3 regions of the Streptomyces sp. NPDC087787 genome follow, and region 1 is predicted to be linked to each of the others. Evidence: riboswitches for the same ligand, from Rfam matches in the RefSeq annotation. Region 1 holds a riboswitch; each other region holds the start of a gene.
The links. Region 1 has a riboswitch for cyclic di-AMP ahead of ACIOWN_RS24750 (transglycosylase family protein). Riboswitches for the same ligand answer to the same signal wherever they lie in the genome.
Positions count from the first base shown of each region.

Region 2: it holds a riboswitch for cyclic di-AMP, as region 1 does, so the genes downstream of both, ACIOWN_RS23810 (transglycosylase SLT domain-containing protein) here and ACIOWN_RS24750 (transglycosylase family protein) in region 1, are expected to answer to the same signal.
Region 3: it holds a riboswitch for cyclic di-AMP, as region 1 does, so the genes downstream of both, ACIOWN_RS21455 (C40 family peptidase) here and ACIOWN_RS24750 (transglycosylase family protein) in region 1, are expected to answer to the same signal.

Region 1 covers NZ_JBIUVQ010000016.1:79,777-84,348, reverse strand. Annotated here, with positions in the region: gene ACIOWN_RS24760 (cytochrome P450) at 1-475, shown strand, start outside; gene ACIOWN_RS24755 (transglycosylase family protein) at 698-1,711, shown strand; cyclic di-AMP (ydaO/yuaA leader) riboswitch at 1,894-2,061, shown strand; gene ACIOWN_RS24750 (transglycosylase family protein) at 2,066-2,779, shown strand; gene eno (phosphopyruvate hydratase) at 3,031-4,323, shown strand; gene ACIOWN_RS24740 (septum formation initiator family protein) at 4,468-4,572, shown strand, end outside.
Region 2 covers NZ_JBIUVQ010000015.1:137,867-142,438, forward strand. Annotated here, with positions in the region: gene fahA (fumarylacetoacetase) at 1-210, opposite strand, end outside; gene ACIOWN_RS23800 (ATP-grasp domain-containing protein) at 425-1,663, shown strand; gene ACIOWN_RS23805 (HAD family hydrolase) at 1,795-2,598, shown strand; gene ACIOWN_RS23810 (transglycosylase SLT domain-containing protein) at 2,638-3,123, opposite strand; cyclic di-AMP (ydaO/yuaA leader) riboswitch at 3,129-3,316, opposite strand; gene ACIOWN_RS23815 (polyprenyl synthetase family protein) at 3,799-4,572, shown strand, end outside.
Region 3 covers NZ_JBIUVQ010000013.1:105,706-110,277, forward strand. Annotated here, with positions in the region: gene ACIOWN_RS21445 (helix-turn-helix transcriptional regulator) at 1-882, opposite strand, end outside; gene ACIOWN_RS21450 (ATP-binding protein) at 1,110-1,565, shown strand; gene ACIOWN_RS21455 (C40 family peptidase) at 1,619-2,092, opposite strand; cyclic di-AMP (ydaO/yuaA leader) riboswitch at 2,096-2,309, opposite strand; gene ACIOWN_RS21460 (alpha/beta hydrolase) at 3,176-4,572, shown strand, end outside.

The DNA of each region.
Region 1 (4,572 bases):
CGCCCTGCTCACCCACCCCGAGCAGCGGGACCGGCTCCAGCGGTCCCTCGCCGATGGGGACGGCGGCCTGCTGGAGACGGGAGTGGAGGAACTCCTGCGCTACGACGGTCCGGTGGAACTGGCCACCTGGCGCTACGCCACCGAGCCGCTCACCATCGGCGGGCAGGACATCGCCCCCGGCGACCCGGTCCTCGTCGTCCTCGCCGCCGCCGACCGGGATCCGGAGAGGTTCGACAGCCCCGACGTCCTCGATCTCGGGCGACGTGACAATCAACACCTCGGCTACGGACACGGCATCCACTACTGCCTCGGCGCGCCGCTCGCCCGACTGGAGGGCCAGACAGCGCTGGCCACCCTCCTCACCCGGCTTCCGGACCTCCAACTGGACGCGGATCCGGCCGATTTGCGCTGGCGCGGCGGGCTCATCATGCGCGGACTGCGGACGCTGCCGGTGCGGTTCACCCCTGGTCGGTAAGTCGGAGGGAAGCCGGACAAGGCCGGAAAAGGCGCCTGCGGCCGCATCGCCCCTACCCACTGACGGCCCCGAACATGACACAGCGTCAGCTGTGTGATCTTCACGTGATCTGTGCGGCATGAACTTGTAACAAGCGAGCGTCAGCGGCTACTTTCACCCATCAGCGTGGCGCCGAGTCGCGGCCGCCACGCCGGTCAGCGTTGTCGCACGAAAGGTCTCCGTATGCTCTCCGGGAACGGCCGTCACCGTCGGCCCCGTCAGGCTCCGGCCCTCCTCGTCGCCGCTGGAGTGACCGGATCCGCCATCGCCATCCCGCTGATGGGCGCCGGCGCCGCCAGCGCCGCCGACGGCAACACCTGGGACAAGGTGGCCAAGTGCGAGAGCGGCGGCGCCTGGAGCTCCAACGCCGGCAACGGCTACTACGGCGGCCTGCAGATGACGCAGGACGACTGGGAGAAGTACGGCGGCCTCGACTACGCGCTGAGCGCCGATCAGGCGAGCCGGTCCCAGCAGATAGCCGTGGCTGAGAAGGTGCTCGCCGACAAGGGTCCCGGTGCCTGGCCGACGTGCGGGCTGCTCTCCGGTCTCGGCGAGAAGTCCGAGGCGGCGAAGGTGGACACCGGAGTGGGCGATACCGGATCCTCCAACTCCTCCGGGAAGTCGCTCACCGACGACCTCGGTCTGTCGAACTCGTCACAGACGCCGGCCGACTCGTCCGGCTCGTCGGACACCGAGCCCGGTCCGGCCGACTCCTCCGACTACCCGAGCGAGTCCCCCACCACGTCCTCACCCTCGCCGTCCTCGCCGGCCAAGAAGGGTAAGCCGGGTAAGTCCGACACATCCCGTGATGTCGCCGTGAGCGGGTCCCAGTCGTCCGACACCTCGTCCCCGGTCGCGCCGGAGCCGGGCGGTACGGACAAGTCCTGGCAGGTCGGCGGCAGTTCGGCCCTGGTCGACACCGGGGCGCTGGGCGGCGGGCGGCACCGCGGCGGCAGTGCCGTCGAGAACCTGGTCGACAACCACACGGCCGCCTCCGCCGGCCGCCACGCCGCACGCGCCGGCGACTCCTACACCGTTCGCGCCGGCGACTCCCTCGAGTCCATCGCCGACTCCCTTGACGTGCCCGGCGGATGGGATGCGCTGTACGCCGCGAACAAGGGCGCGATCGGGTCCGACCCGAACCACGTCTCCGCCGGTCAGACCCTGAATATCCCTACCGAAACGCCCCAGAAGTAGCGGGAGTTCACGTCACGCTTCGCCCCGAATGCCCCATTCGGGGAAAGTGTGGGATGAGTCTCAGAAGCCCTGATCGTCTTTGGAATTCGGCGGAGCGCGTGCCTACGGTCGTGACCGCTCGTCACCGCGAGCCCCGGCTGCCGCAACGCCGAATCCTGCCAGCGGCCGCACGGGAACAGTCGTCGCGTCAAGCGCCGTGGGCAGGAGCGGGGGACCCAAGGTAGGCGCCGCACCGGGCAGTTGACCGGAGCGGCTAGGGGTGGAGCCGTGCCTCGTGTACGAGGCACGGCCGGGCAACTCAACCGGCCCGAACCCGACAGCTCACCTCGCAGGCGTCGGTGAGGGGATCCATCCATGCTGTTCTCCAGCAAGGGCAAGCACCGCCGTCCGTCCAGGGCCACCCGTGTCGTCGCGCTCGCCGGTGTCGCCGGCGCCGCGGTCGCCGCCCCGCTGATGGCGGTCGGCGACGCCTCCGCCGCCACCGCCTCCCAGTGGGACGCGGTCGCACAGTGCGAGTCCGGTGGCAACTGGTCCATCAACACCGGCAACGGCTTCTACGGCGGCCTCCAGTTCACCAACTCCACCTGGGCCGGGTACGGCGGCACCTCCTACGCGTCGCGCGCCGACCTGGCCTCCAAGTCGCAGCAGATAGCCGTCGCCGAGAAGGTGCTCGCGGGCCAGGGCAAGGGTGCCTGGCCGGTCTGCGGCAAGGGCCTGTCCGGCGCCGCCTACACCGGCAGCGCCCCCGCGTCGTCGTCCTCGTCGGGCTCGGCGTCCTCGTCGGCGGGTGGCAGCTCCGCCAAGAGCACCGCCACCCGCTCGACCGAGCGGCAGGCCGCCAGCCGCTCCGCGACGCGTTCGGCCCCGAGCGGGACCGTGACCACGCCGACCGGCAAGAAGGTCGAGAAGGGCGACGGCGAGTACAAGGTGGTCTCCGGCGACACCCTCAGCTCCATCGCCGCCCGCCACGGCGTCCAGGGCGGCTGGCAGAAGCTGTTCGAGCTGAACAAGGACGTCGTCGACAACGCCGACCTCATCTACCCGGGCCAGCAGCTCCACCTGAAGTAAGGGCCCGTCCCGCCCTCCACGGGCTCCCCGCCCCGGCGCGTTCCCCCCTGCGCGCCCGGGGCGGGGCTTTTTTCGTCTCCCGCACACCGTCCCGTTCCCGAAGATTCCCCTCCCCTTTGTTCCGAACGGGAACAAAGGGTACTGTCACTCTGTCCATGAGGCGGTCGGTCGGCCGGTCGCCGCCCCGGGACGGTTAGGCTCTAGTCGCAGGGCTCACGCCCCGCACTTTCAGCGTCACATCCCAGAAGGAGATGCTCGTGCCGTCCATCGACGTCGTCGTAGCCCGGGAAATCCTGGACTCCCGAGGCAACCCCACGGTCGAGGTCGAGGTCGGCCTCGACGACGGCAGCACCGGTCGTGCCGCCGTCCCCTCCGGCGCCTCCACCGGTGCCTTCGAGGCCGTCGAGCTCCGTGACGGAGACCCCAACCGCTACCAGGGCAAGGGCGTCGAGAAGGCCGTCCTCGCCGTGATCGAGCAGATCGGCCCGGAGCTCGTCGGCTACGACGCCACCGAGCAGCGTCTGATCGACCAGGCCATGTTCGACCTGGACGCCACCGACAACAAGGGCTCGCTGGGCGCCAACGCCATCCTCGGCGTCTCCCTCGCCGTCGCCCACGCCGCCTCCGAGGCCTCGGACCTCCCCCTCTTCCGCTACCTGGGCGGTCCGAACGCGCACCTGCTGCCGGTGCCGATGATGAACATCCTGAACGGCGGCTCGCACGCCGACTCCAACGTGGACATCCAGGAGTTCATGATCGCCCCGATCGGCGCGGAGTCCTTCTCCGAGGCCCTGCGCTGGGGCACCGAGGTCTACCACACCCTGAAGAAGGTCCTGAAGAGCAAGGGCCTGTCCACCGGCCTCGGCGACGAGGGCGGCTTCGCCCCGAACCTCGGCTCCAACCGCGAGGCCCTCGACCTCATCCTCGAAGCGATCAAGGAAGCCGGCTACGCGCCCGGCGAGCAGATCGCCCTCGCGCTCGACGTCGCCGCCTCCGAGTTCTACAAGGACGGCAAGTACCTCTTCGAGGGCAAGGACCGCTCCGCGGCGGAGATGACCGAGTACTACGAGGAGCTGGTGGCCGCCTACCCGCTCGTCTCCATCGAGGACCCGCTGTTCGAGGACGACTGGGCCGGCTGGAAGGTCATCACCGACAAGCTCGGCGACAGGGTCCAGCTCGTCGGCGACGACCTGTTCGTCACCAACCCCGAGCGTCTCGCCCGCGGCATCGAGGAGGGCGCCGCCAACGCGCTGCTCGTGAAGGTGAACCAGATCGGTTCGCTCACCGAGACCCTGGACGCCGTCGAGCTGGCCCAGCGCAACGGCTTCAAGTGCATGATGTCCCACCGCTCCGGCGAGACCGAGGACGTCACGATCGCCGACCTGGCCGTCGCCACCAACTGCGGCCAGATCAAGACCGGCGCCCCGGCCCGCTCCGAGCGCGTCGCCAAGTACAACCAGCTGCTGCGCATCGAGGAGATCCTCGACGACGCCGCGGTGTACGCGGGCCGCTCGGCCTTCCCGCGGTTCCGCTCCGCCCAGTAGGCGCGGCAAGGGCTCGGCCGCCACGGCGGCTGAGCCGCACAGCGTACGGCTTCGCCCGTCGCACGTACGTCCCCGTACCCGGTCCCGTACCGTGTCCGGGGACGTACGCACGTGTGTGCGCGGGCACGAACGGGAGGCGGGACGATGGCCGTCAAGGACCGGGACCGGTTCTCCACCACGACCAGGATCAGGCTGCTCGGTGAGCAGACCGCGGCCCGCGTCTACCGTTCGCAGACCCGGCGCCAGGCC
Region 2 (4,572 bases), on a different contig from region 1:
GCCCGCGGCCAGCAGCGGGTTGAGGCTCGGCCGCGCGAGCAGGTCGGCGTACGGCGAACCGAGCGCCCGCGCCGCCGCCCCCGCGTCGAGCACGTGGTCGCCGAGCCGGACGCCCACGGTCCTCTCCGGCGACCCGGCGCGGGAGAAGACGCCGTAGGGAAGGTTGTGCGGACCGAAGGGGTCGCCCTCGGGGACCTCGAAGGGGGGCATGGGGTGCTGCCTTCCTTATCCGGAATGCCATGTGGTCGGGCCACACGTTACGGGGGCATCCCATGTCTTGGGCAGTGTCTAAAGAGTTTGCAATGTCCGAATTGGCCTTGTGGGAGGGGGCAATTCCGGCTTAGCGTCCTCTGGGGACGCGGACGGGGTGGGTCCGCTCAATGGGGGACACGTGGGGGGACCCGTGGCCAGGAATGCCGTCAGTGTGCCTTTCCGGGCCGACCGCGAGGTGCCGGGCCTGATCGTGAAGTTCGGCGACTACCCGCTGCACCACGGCGGGGTGGGCGCGATCCGCAGCCTGGGCCGTCTGGGTGTGCCCATGTACGCGATCACCGAGGACGCCTACACACCGGCGGCGTCCTCCCGCTATCTCAAACGCGCGTTCGTCTGGCCGACCAGGGGAACGGAGGGCGCGGACCGTCTGGTGGAGGGTCTGCTGCGGATCGGCCGCCGCATCGGCCGGCCCGCCGTCCTGGTGCCCACCGACGAGGAGGCCGCGGTCCTCATCGCCGAGCACCAGGAGGAGCTCAAGGGCCCCTTCCTCTTCCCGCCCGTCACCGCCGGCCTGCCGCGCCGCCTGGCCAGCAAGCAGGGCCTGCACGAACTGTGCGTGGAACACGGCATCCCTAGCCCCAGGGCCGCGTTCCCGGAGTCGTACGAGGACATCGTGGCGTTCGCCGAGAAGACCCGCTTCCCGGTGGTGGCCAAGAACCGCGAGGCGTTCGTGCGGCGCAGCAGCCCCGCGGTGAACGGCACTACGAGGATCAACAGCCGCGAGGGCCTGCTGGCCCTGGCCCGCGACTGGGGCGAGCGGCCCGGCGTGATCCTCCAGGAGTACCTGCCGCGGGAGGAGGCCGAGGACTGGATCGTGCACGCCTACTTCGACCGGAGCTCGACCCCGCTCGCGATGTTCACCGGCGTCAAGGTCCGCTCCTGGCCGCCGCACGCGGGCATGACGGCGAACGCGTACGTCGTCGACAACCCGGAACTCGCCGATCTCGCCGCCCGGTTCATCAAGCAGATCGGCTTCACCGGCATCGTCGACCTCGACCTGCGTTTCGACCGGCGCGACGGGCAGTACAAGCTCCTCGACTTCAATCCGCGCATGGGCGCGCAGTTCCGGCTCTTCGAGAGCGATTCGGGCGTGGACGTGGTCCGTGCCATGCACCTCGACCTGACAGGCCGCCCCGTCCCGGAGGGCGAGCAGCGCACCGGCCACCGCTACGTCGTGGAGAACATCGACCTGCCCGCCCTCCTCGCCTACCGCCGCAGCGGCTACACCACACCGCACGCGCCGGCGAGGGCTAGCGGTACGGAGCTGGCCTGGCTCGCGGGTGACGATCCGCTGCCGTTCGTGACGATGCTCGCCCGCTTCGTGCGGCCGGGCGCCCGGCACCTCTATCAGCTGTGGCGGACCAACCGCCGGGGTGGCACGACCGGTTGAGGCGGAACCCGATCCGGACGGGAGGCGCCAAGAGCCCTCACTCATTGAGAAGTTGGGGAACGGGCGCCCTCGAAGCACGTTCGTCCGGCTCCGGTCGAGTCGGCGGGCCGGGGCATCCGTATTCTCTGATCATGGCCGCCCTCGCATACACCCTCATCGCCACCGACCTGGACGGAACGCTGCTGCGCGGCGACGACACCGTGTCCCAACGGTCCCTCGCCGCGCTCGCGAGGGCGGCGGCCGCCGGTGCCCGGCACCTCGTGGTGACCGGGCGGCCGGCGCCGAGGGTGCGGGAACTGCTCGGCGTCCTCGGCACCACGGGACTCGCGGTGTGCGGTCAGGGCGCACAGCTCTACGACGCCGGCGGCGACCGTCTGCTGTGGTCGGTCACCCTGGACCGGGAGCTGGCCGAGACCGCGCTCGGCAAGATCGAGGCCGAGGTGGGGGAGGTGTACGCCGCGGTCGACCAGGACGGGACCGAGGGGCTCACGCTCATCGAGCCGGGGTACCGCATGCCGCACCCGGCGCTGCCCGCCGTACGGGTCGAACGGCGCGACGAGCTGTGGCACGCGCCCATCAGCAAGGTCTTGCTGCGTCATCCGGTGCTGTCCGACGACGAGCTGGCGGCGGCGGCCCGCGGTGCGGTCGGGTCCCTCGCCACGGTCACCATGTCGGGCCCCGGGACCGTGGAGCTCCAGCCGTGCGGCATCACCAAGGCGACCGGACTGGCGCTCGCCGCCGAACACCTGGGCCTCGGCCGCGAGCGCGCCCTCGCCTTCGGCGACATGCCCAACGACATCCCCATGTTCCAGTGGGCCGCCCGGGGGGTCGCCATGGCCAACGCCCACCCCGAGCTGAAGGCGGTGGCCGACGAGGTCACGACGTCGAACGAGGACGACGGCATCGCCGTCGTCCTCGAACGACTGTTTGTCTAGTGCCGGGGCACCAGCCGGTGTGGGCCGGCCGTCGTCCGGTCAGTAGGCGCCGTGGACGTTGTCGATGGAGCCGTACCGCTTGGCCGCGTAGTTGCAGGCGGCCGTGATGTTGGCGATCGGGTCGTAGATGTCCCAGGACGTCCCGTTCACGTGGTAGGCCCGGAAGGTCGGGTCGATGACCTGGAGCAGACCCTTGGAGGGTATGCCCTTCTTGGCGTTGGAGTCCCAGAGGTTGATGGCACGCGGGTTGCCCGAGGACTCGCGGATGATGTTGCGGTGGATCCCGTTGTAGGAGCCCGGGATGCCCTTCTGCGCCATGACCGCCAGGGAGGCCCGGATCCAGCCGTCGAGGTTGTTCGGGTAGCCGAAGCTCGAGGCCGTGTGAACAGTGGCCGGGGTCGCCGCGGACGCGGTCGTCGCGCCGAGCAGCGGCACGGCGAGGACGGCTGCGCCCGTGCCGGTGACGGCGAGGGTGCGGACGAGACGGGCGGTGCGGGAAGAGCGGCGCTGACCGTTTGCAGGCATGGGGGAATTCCTCTCCGTCGCCTGCGAGGTGAGCTGTCGGGTTCGGGCGGGGAGGTGCCCGGCCGCGCCCTGAAGGGCACGGCTTCACCCCGAGCCGTTCCGGCGCTCCGTACGGCACAGGACGTACGAGCCCGGCCCGGCGGCTTACCTGGGTCCCCCGCTCCTGCCGTGGTTCATTCGGTCGTTGGGATTACGGGCGGCGGCAGGATTCGGCGTCCGCCCGATGGCCGGGAACGTATGCGAGAGCACATGTCCCGAACAAGTGGCTGAATCACACATCGCCCTATTTGACCTTGGTCGGGGCGTATGTGGCGCTTGATCCTTTGCGTCCGTCAAGGGTCAACTCCCCTGACCGTAAAGGGAATGTGAAGGAGTGCGAGAGATGGCGTGGAGGGGGGGCGGAGTGACCCAACTCACGGTTTGTGTGCTCGAAAGGCAATTACCGCTAAAGGGAATTGAAGTCCTAATAGGGGTGAATCGGACTTCGAGTGTGGGTGTGGATGGGCCATGTGGCCGACGCGTGACGGTGGTCACGTCGGGTGATGTGGCCTGGCCCGTATAGGTGGGCGATATCGGTGATCGAAACGTGACCGGATACGCTGACTTGAGTGAGGGCAGCGACCTATCGACAAACCGTGTGAATCCCAGCAGACACCAGCAGACAGGAGACCCCTCGTGACCGTCGTCGGGCCATTCGGGCTGAGCGTGCGGGACCAGGCTCTCGAAGCCGATGTCCAGGCCGGATTGGCGGCTGTCGAGGAAGGGCTGCTCGAAGCCACCAAGAGCGAGGTCCCGTTCATCACGGGGGCCGCGCAGCACCTCGTCAGGGCGGGCGGGAAGCGGTTCCGGCCGATGCTCGTGATGCTCGCGTCCCAGTTCGGTGACCCGTACGCGCCGGGGATCGTGCCGTCGGCCGTGGTGGTGGAGCTGACCCATCTGGCCACGCTGTACCACGACGACGTGATGGACGAGGCCGCCGTGCGCCGCGGGGTGGCCAGCGCCAACACCCGCTGGGGCAACTCGGTCGCGGTCCTGACCGGCGACTTCCTGTTCGCCCGGGCCTCGCAGATCCTCGCCGACCTCGGCCCGGAGGCGGTGCGGGTGCAGGCCCTGGCGTTCGAACGGCTGGTCACGGGTCAGATCCTGGAGACGGCGGGCCCGCAGGACGGCCGGGACCCGGTCGACCACTACCTGGACGTGCTGGGCGGCAAGACCGGGTCGCTGGTGGCGGTGTCGTGCCGGTTCGGCGCGATGATGTCCGGCGCCGACGAGACCGTCGTGGACGTGCTGACGCAGTACGGCGAACGGCTGGGCGTCGCCTTCCAGCTCGCGGACGACGTCCTGGACATCGCCTCCGACTCGCACGAGTCGGGCAAGACGCCCGGCACCGACCTGCGCGAGGGCATCGCCACGCTGCCGGTGCTGAGGCTGCGCGAGCGCGCGGCCCGG
Region 3 (4,572 bases), on a different contig from region 1:
GGCGGTACGCGGTGGTGCGCCGTCAGGGTCCTGGCGTATCCCGGCGATGAAGTCCAACGAGTCCTCGGGCGAGAGGGCGTGGATCCGCAGGGTGTCGAAGGCCTCCGTGTAGGCCTCTAGGTCTTCTTTCCGCTCGAGATGGAAGCTACGCGTCAGGTGGTCGAGAACCACCACGTTCAGATCAGAGGTGTTCGAAAAAGAGAAGATTACGAAAGGCCCGGTGATGCCGATGTGCGCGCCGGCGGCGAACGGCAGCACCTGTAGCCGTACCTGGGGCAGCCTGGCCGCCTCCGTCAGCCGCTCCAGCTGCCGCCGCATGATCTCCGGACCGCCCACCTCGCGGCGCAGTACCGCCTCGTCAAGGACCGCGTCCAGCTCCAGCGGCGGTCGCGCGCGCAGCACGTCCTGGCGGGCCAGCCGCACCTCCACCAGCGCGTCCAGCCGGTCCTCGTCGAGCCCGTCCACGGCGGCCCGGGTGACCGCGCGGGCGTACTCGGGGGTCTGCAGCAGTCCGGGGACGACCGAGGTCTCCAGGGTGCGCATCCCGCTCGCCTGCGACTCCAGGCTGATGAAGTCCCGGTAGGTCGGGGGCAGCACCCCGCGATAGGCGTGCCACCAGTGGTGCCGGCCGTCGCCGTCGTCCAGTCCCGCGAGGACCAGGAGCAACTCGCGGAGCTGGGAGTCGTGGACCGCGTACGCGTCCAGGAGCGAGCGCACATCGGCCGGTTTCACCCCGCTGGTGCCGGTTTCGATCCGGCTGACCTTCGACTGGTGCCAGCCGACCAGGCGGGCCGCCTCACCGCTGGTGAGGCCCGCGCCGGTGCGCAGCGCGCGCAGTTCGGCGCCCAGTTTCCGGCGGCGCACCGCGGGACCGTGCTGCATGGGTTACTCCCTCGCTCCCTCTGAACGCTCCACGCGACCCGCCTCACATACGGTCTTCCGTCGCAGAGTTCACCGCATCGAGCGACAGATATATGCATATCCCGGTGGATCGCCACCGAGAGCGGAGCACTGATGGCAGTCTGACGGCGAAGCACCAGTGCGGGACCGTACTCGAACCATCCGCTCAGTGTCGGACTCCGCTCCCGTGGGAAAGGGACGACGTCGCCATGGCAGACCATCTGGAAGCATCCGTCACTCTGCCGAGCGATCCCGCCTCGGTCTGCGCGGCCCGCGCCTATGTGGCCGGCACGCTCGCGGAGTGGGGCCTGCCGCCGGCCACGGACACCGCCGAGACGGTGCGGCTCATCGTCTCCGAACTCGCCACCAACGCCGTACAGCACACTCTGGGGCAGTCACCCACCTTCACGGTGGACCTCGTCCTCGTGCGTGACGAACGGTTGTGCATCGGGGTCACCGACAGCCACCCCCGGTTCCCGAAACGACTGCCGGCCGCTGTCCAGCAGGACAACGGCCGGGGCATGGTGATCATCCGGTGGCTCACCGCCGAGTGCGGCGGCAGACTGACCGTGCGGCCGACCCGGGAGGGCGGCAAGACGGTCTGCATCGAACTTCCGTGGACGGCTCCCGCCCGACCCGTGACGGCCACGGGCCAGGAACCGTAGGAACGTGCGGTGACGACGCCGCGGCGCCGCCACCGCCCCGCACGGCAGCCGGGTCAGCTGACCCGGCCGTACCAGACGCTCTTCGTCCAGATCTTCTGCAGCTTCACCACGTCCCCGGTCTTCGGGGCGTGCCAGATCTTGCCCGAGCCGGCGTAGATGCCTACGTGGTACACGTTTGAGCCCGAGTGGAAGAACACCAGGTCCCCGGCCCGGCGGCTGCCCGCCGAGATGTGCCGGCTCTTGTTGTACTGCTGCTCGGCCGTGCGGGGCAGCTTCTTGCCCGCCCGCTTGAACGAGTACAGCGTGAGCCCGGAGCAGTCGAACCTCCGCGGCCCCGAGGCGCCCCACTGGTAGGGCGACCCCTTCTTGGACGCCGCGATCTTCAGCGCCTGGGACGCCATCGTCGCGGCCGAGGCCTCGGAGGCCACACCCGGCACCACGATCGAGCCGCCCACGGCGGCCAGGGTCAGGGCCGAGGCCGTACCGGCCCGGGCCATCAGCGACGGGACACGATTGAGCGCGGTCATGCGCAACCCTTCGTCAGCCGCCTGTGAAGGATGACCTGTCGGATTCGGGCTGGCGAAGTTGCCCGGCCGCGTTGCCGCGGCTTCACCCCAAGGGCTGCTCGGGCCGGCCATGGTGTGACCGTTCCGGCGACCCGTCGTGCTTGGGTCCTCCACTCCTGCCGATCCACTCCTGTCGACCGGTCATCCGGGCGGCGGCAGGACTCGGCGTCCGCCCGGACCGCCCCGCCGTTGTGGCGGGGGCTTGTCGTCAGACAGGGATCTTCACCCACGGATGTCCGAAAATCCCAATGGAAGCGAGTGTTTGTGTTGTTACTCACCACGCGCCCGTTCGGGTGGACACCTTCGCGATCGAACGGACGCCCACTCACCCGACGACCCCCGGACCAGCACCGGAACGCCTTGTTCCGCCGTTCGGGGAGGCGTGTTGCGCAACTGTGGCGGTCCCGGAAAGGGAGCCGAACCTACACCGAAAGGCGGTCGGTCATTCGGGGACATTCCGCGCCGCGTGTCGCGGCGCGCCGCCTCCTGCGCCCGCCGCGCCCCCGGTGGTGGATGACGTCAACTTCCGCAGTTTGGCGGCGTGGTGAAGGGTATGGTGCGCGGCTCGCCGTCCTGCCTCCGCGGCGCCCGCGGGTTCCGGTAGGTGCCCCCGGGCCGGCGCGGGTCGGCGCGGTCCAGCCGGCCGGTCGCCTCCGGGGAACGGCCGATCAGCTCCGCCTCGGCGCGGGTCGGGGGTCGGCGGCTCGTCCCGCGTCCGGCGCGGCACCCGTTGAGCGGCAATTCGGGACGATCTGGTCAACCAGCCCATATTTCATGACTCCTGGCACCCCGGGCGCCGGCCGCCGGTCCAGCCCGGCCCGCCCGCCGCGCGGACCACCCCGGAGCCTCCCGGCCCTCCATGCCGACCGCCGCCGGCCCTCCGGGCGCCGCCGAGACCCTCGTGGTTCCGCTCAGCGGGACACGCCGCGCCGCTTATCGGATTGGCAAAGAAGGTCAACGACCCCTGTTCTCAGGGACCTCGCAGCCGCAAAGATCCCCGTACCGAATTCGCAACGACGTACGGGGAGGTCCCCCTTGAGGGACATGAGACCCAGGAACCGGGTGCTGGCGCTCGGTTCGGCCGGTGCGCTGGTCACGGCGACCCTGATAGCCGGCGCGGTGGCGACGCCCGCGGCCGGCGCGAACAACGGCCAGGGACAGGACCGCGAGACCCGCGGCGCGGCGATCGCCGCGGAGCGTGCCGCGAAGGCCGGCATCGACTGGCAGGACTGCCCCGCCGACTGGGGGCTGGCCAAGCCCATCCAGTGCGGTTACGTCTCGGTGCCGATCGACTACGCCGACCCCTACGGCAAGCAGATCAAGCTGGCCGTCGACCGCATCGGCAACACCGGCACCAAGGAGGAGCGCCAGGGCGCCCTCCTCTACAACCCGGGCGGCCCCGGCGGCTCGGGCCTGCGCTTCCCGACCCGGGTCACCAACAAGAACGCCATCTGGGCCAACGTGGCGAAGGCCTACGACTTCGTCGGCTTCGACCCGCGCGGTGTCGGCCACTCGGCGCCCATCTCCTGCGCGGACCCGCAGAAGTTCGCCGAGGGCTCCAAGCTGGACCCGGTGCCGGACTCCGAGGCCGACAAGAGCATCCAGCGCAAGCTGGCCCGCGAGTACGCGCAGGGCTGCCTCCAGCGCACCGGCCGCGCCATGCTCCAGCAGATGACCACGCCGAACACCGTCCGCGACCTGGACGTCATCCGCGCCGCGCTCGGCGAGCAGAAGCTCAACTTCCTCGGCGTCTCCTACGGCACCTACCTCGGCGCCGTCTACGGCACGATGTTCCCGGGCCATGTGCGCCGGATGGTCGTCGACAGCGTCGTCAACCCGGCCCGCGAGAACGTCTGGTACCAGGCCAACCTGAACCAGGACGTCGCCTTCGAGGGCCGCTGGAAGGACTGGCAGGACTGGGTCGCCGCGAACGACGCCACCTACCACCTGGGCGCCACCCGCGACGCCGTCCAGCAGCAGTGGCTGAAGCTGCGCGCCACCGCCAAGAAGAGCCCCATCGGCGGGGTCGTCGGCCCGAACGAGCTGATCTCCTTCTTCCAGAGCGCGCCGTACTACGACTCGTCGTGGGCGCCGGTGGCGAAGGTGTTCAGCAAGTACGTCGCGGGTGACACCCAGGCGCTGGTCGACGCCGCCGCCCCGGACATGTCCGACATCGCGGGCAACATCTCCTCGGAGAACGGCAACGCCGTCTACACCGCGGTGGAGTGCACCGACGCCAAGTGGCCCACCAACTGGAAGACCTGGGACCGGGACAACACGCGGCTCCACAAGACCGCTCCGTTCATGACGTGGGCCAACGCGTGGATGAACCTGCCGTGCGCCACGTGGCCGGTCAAGCAGCAGAACCCGGTGGACGTCAAGACCGGCAAGGGTCTGCCCGAGGTGCTCATCGTGCAGTCCACCCGGGACGCCGCCACGCC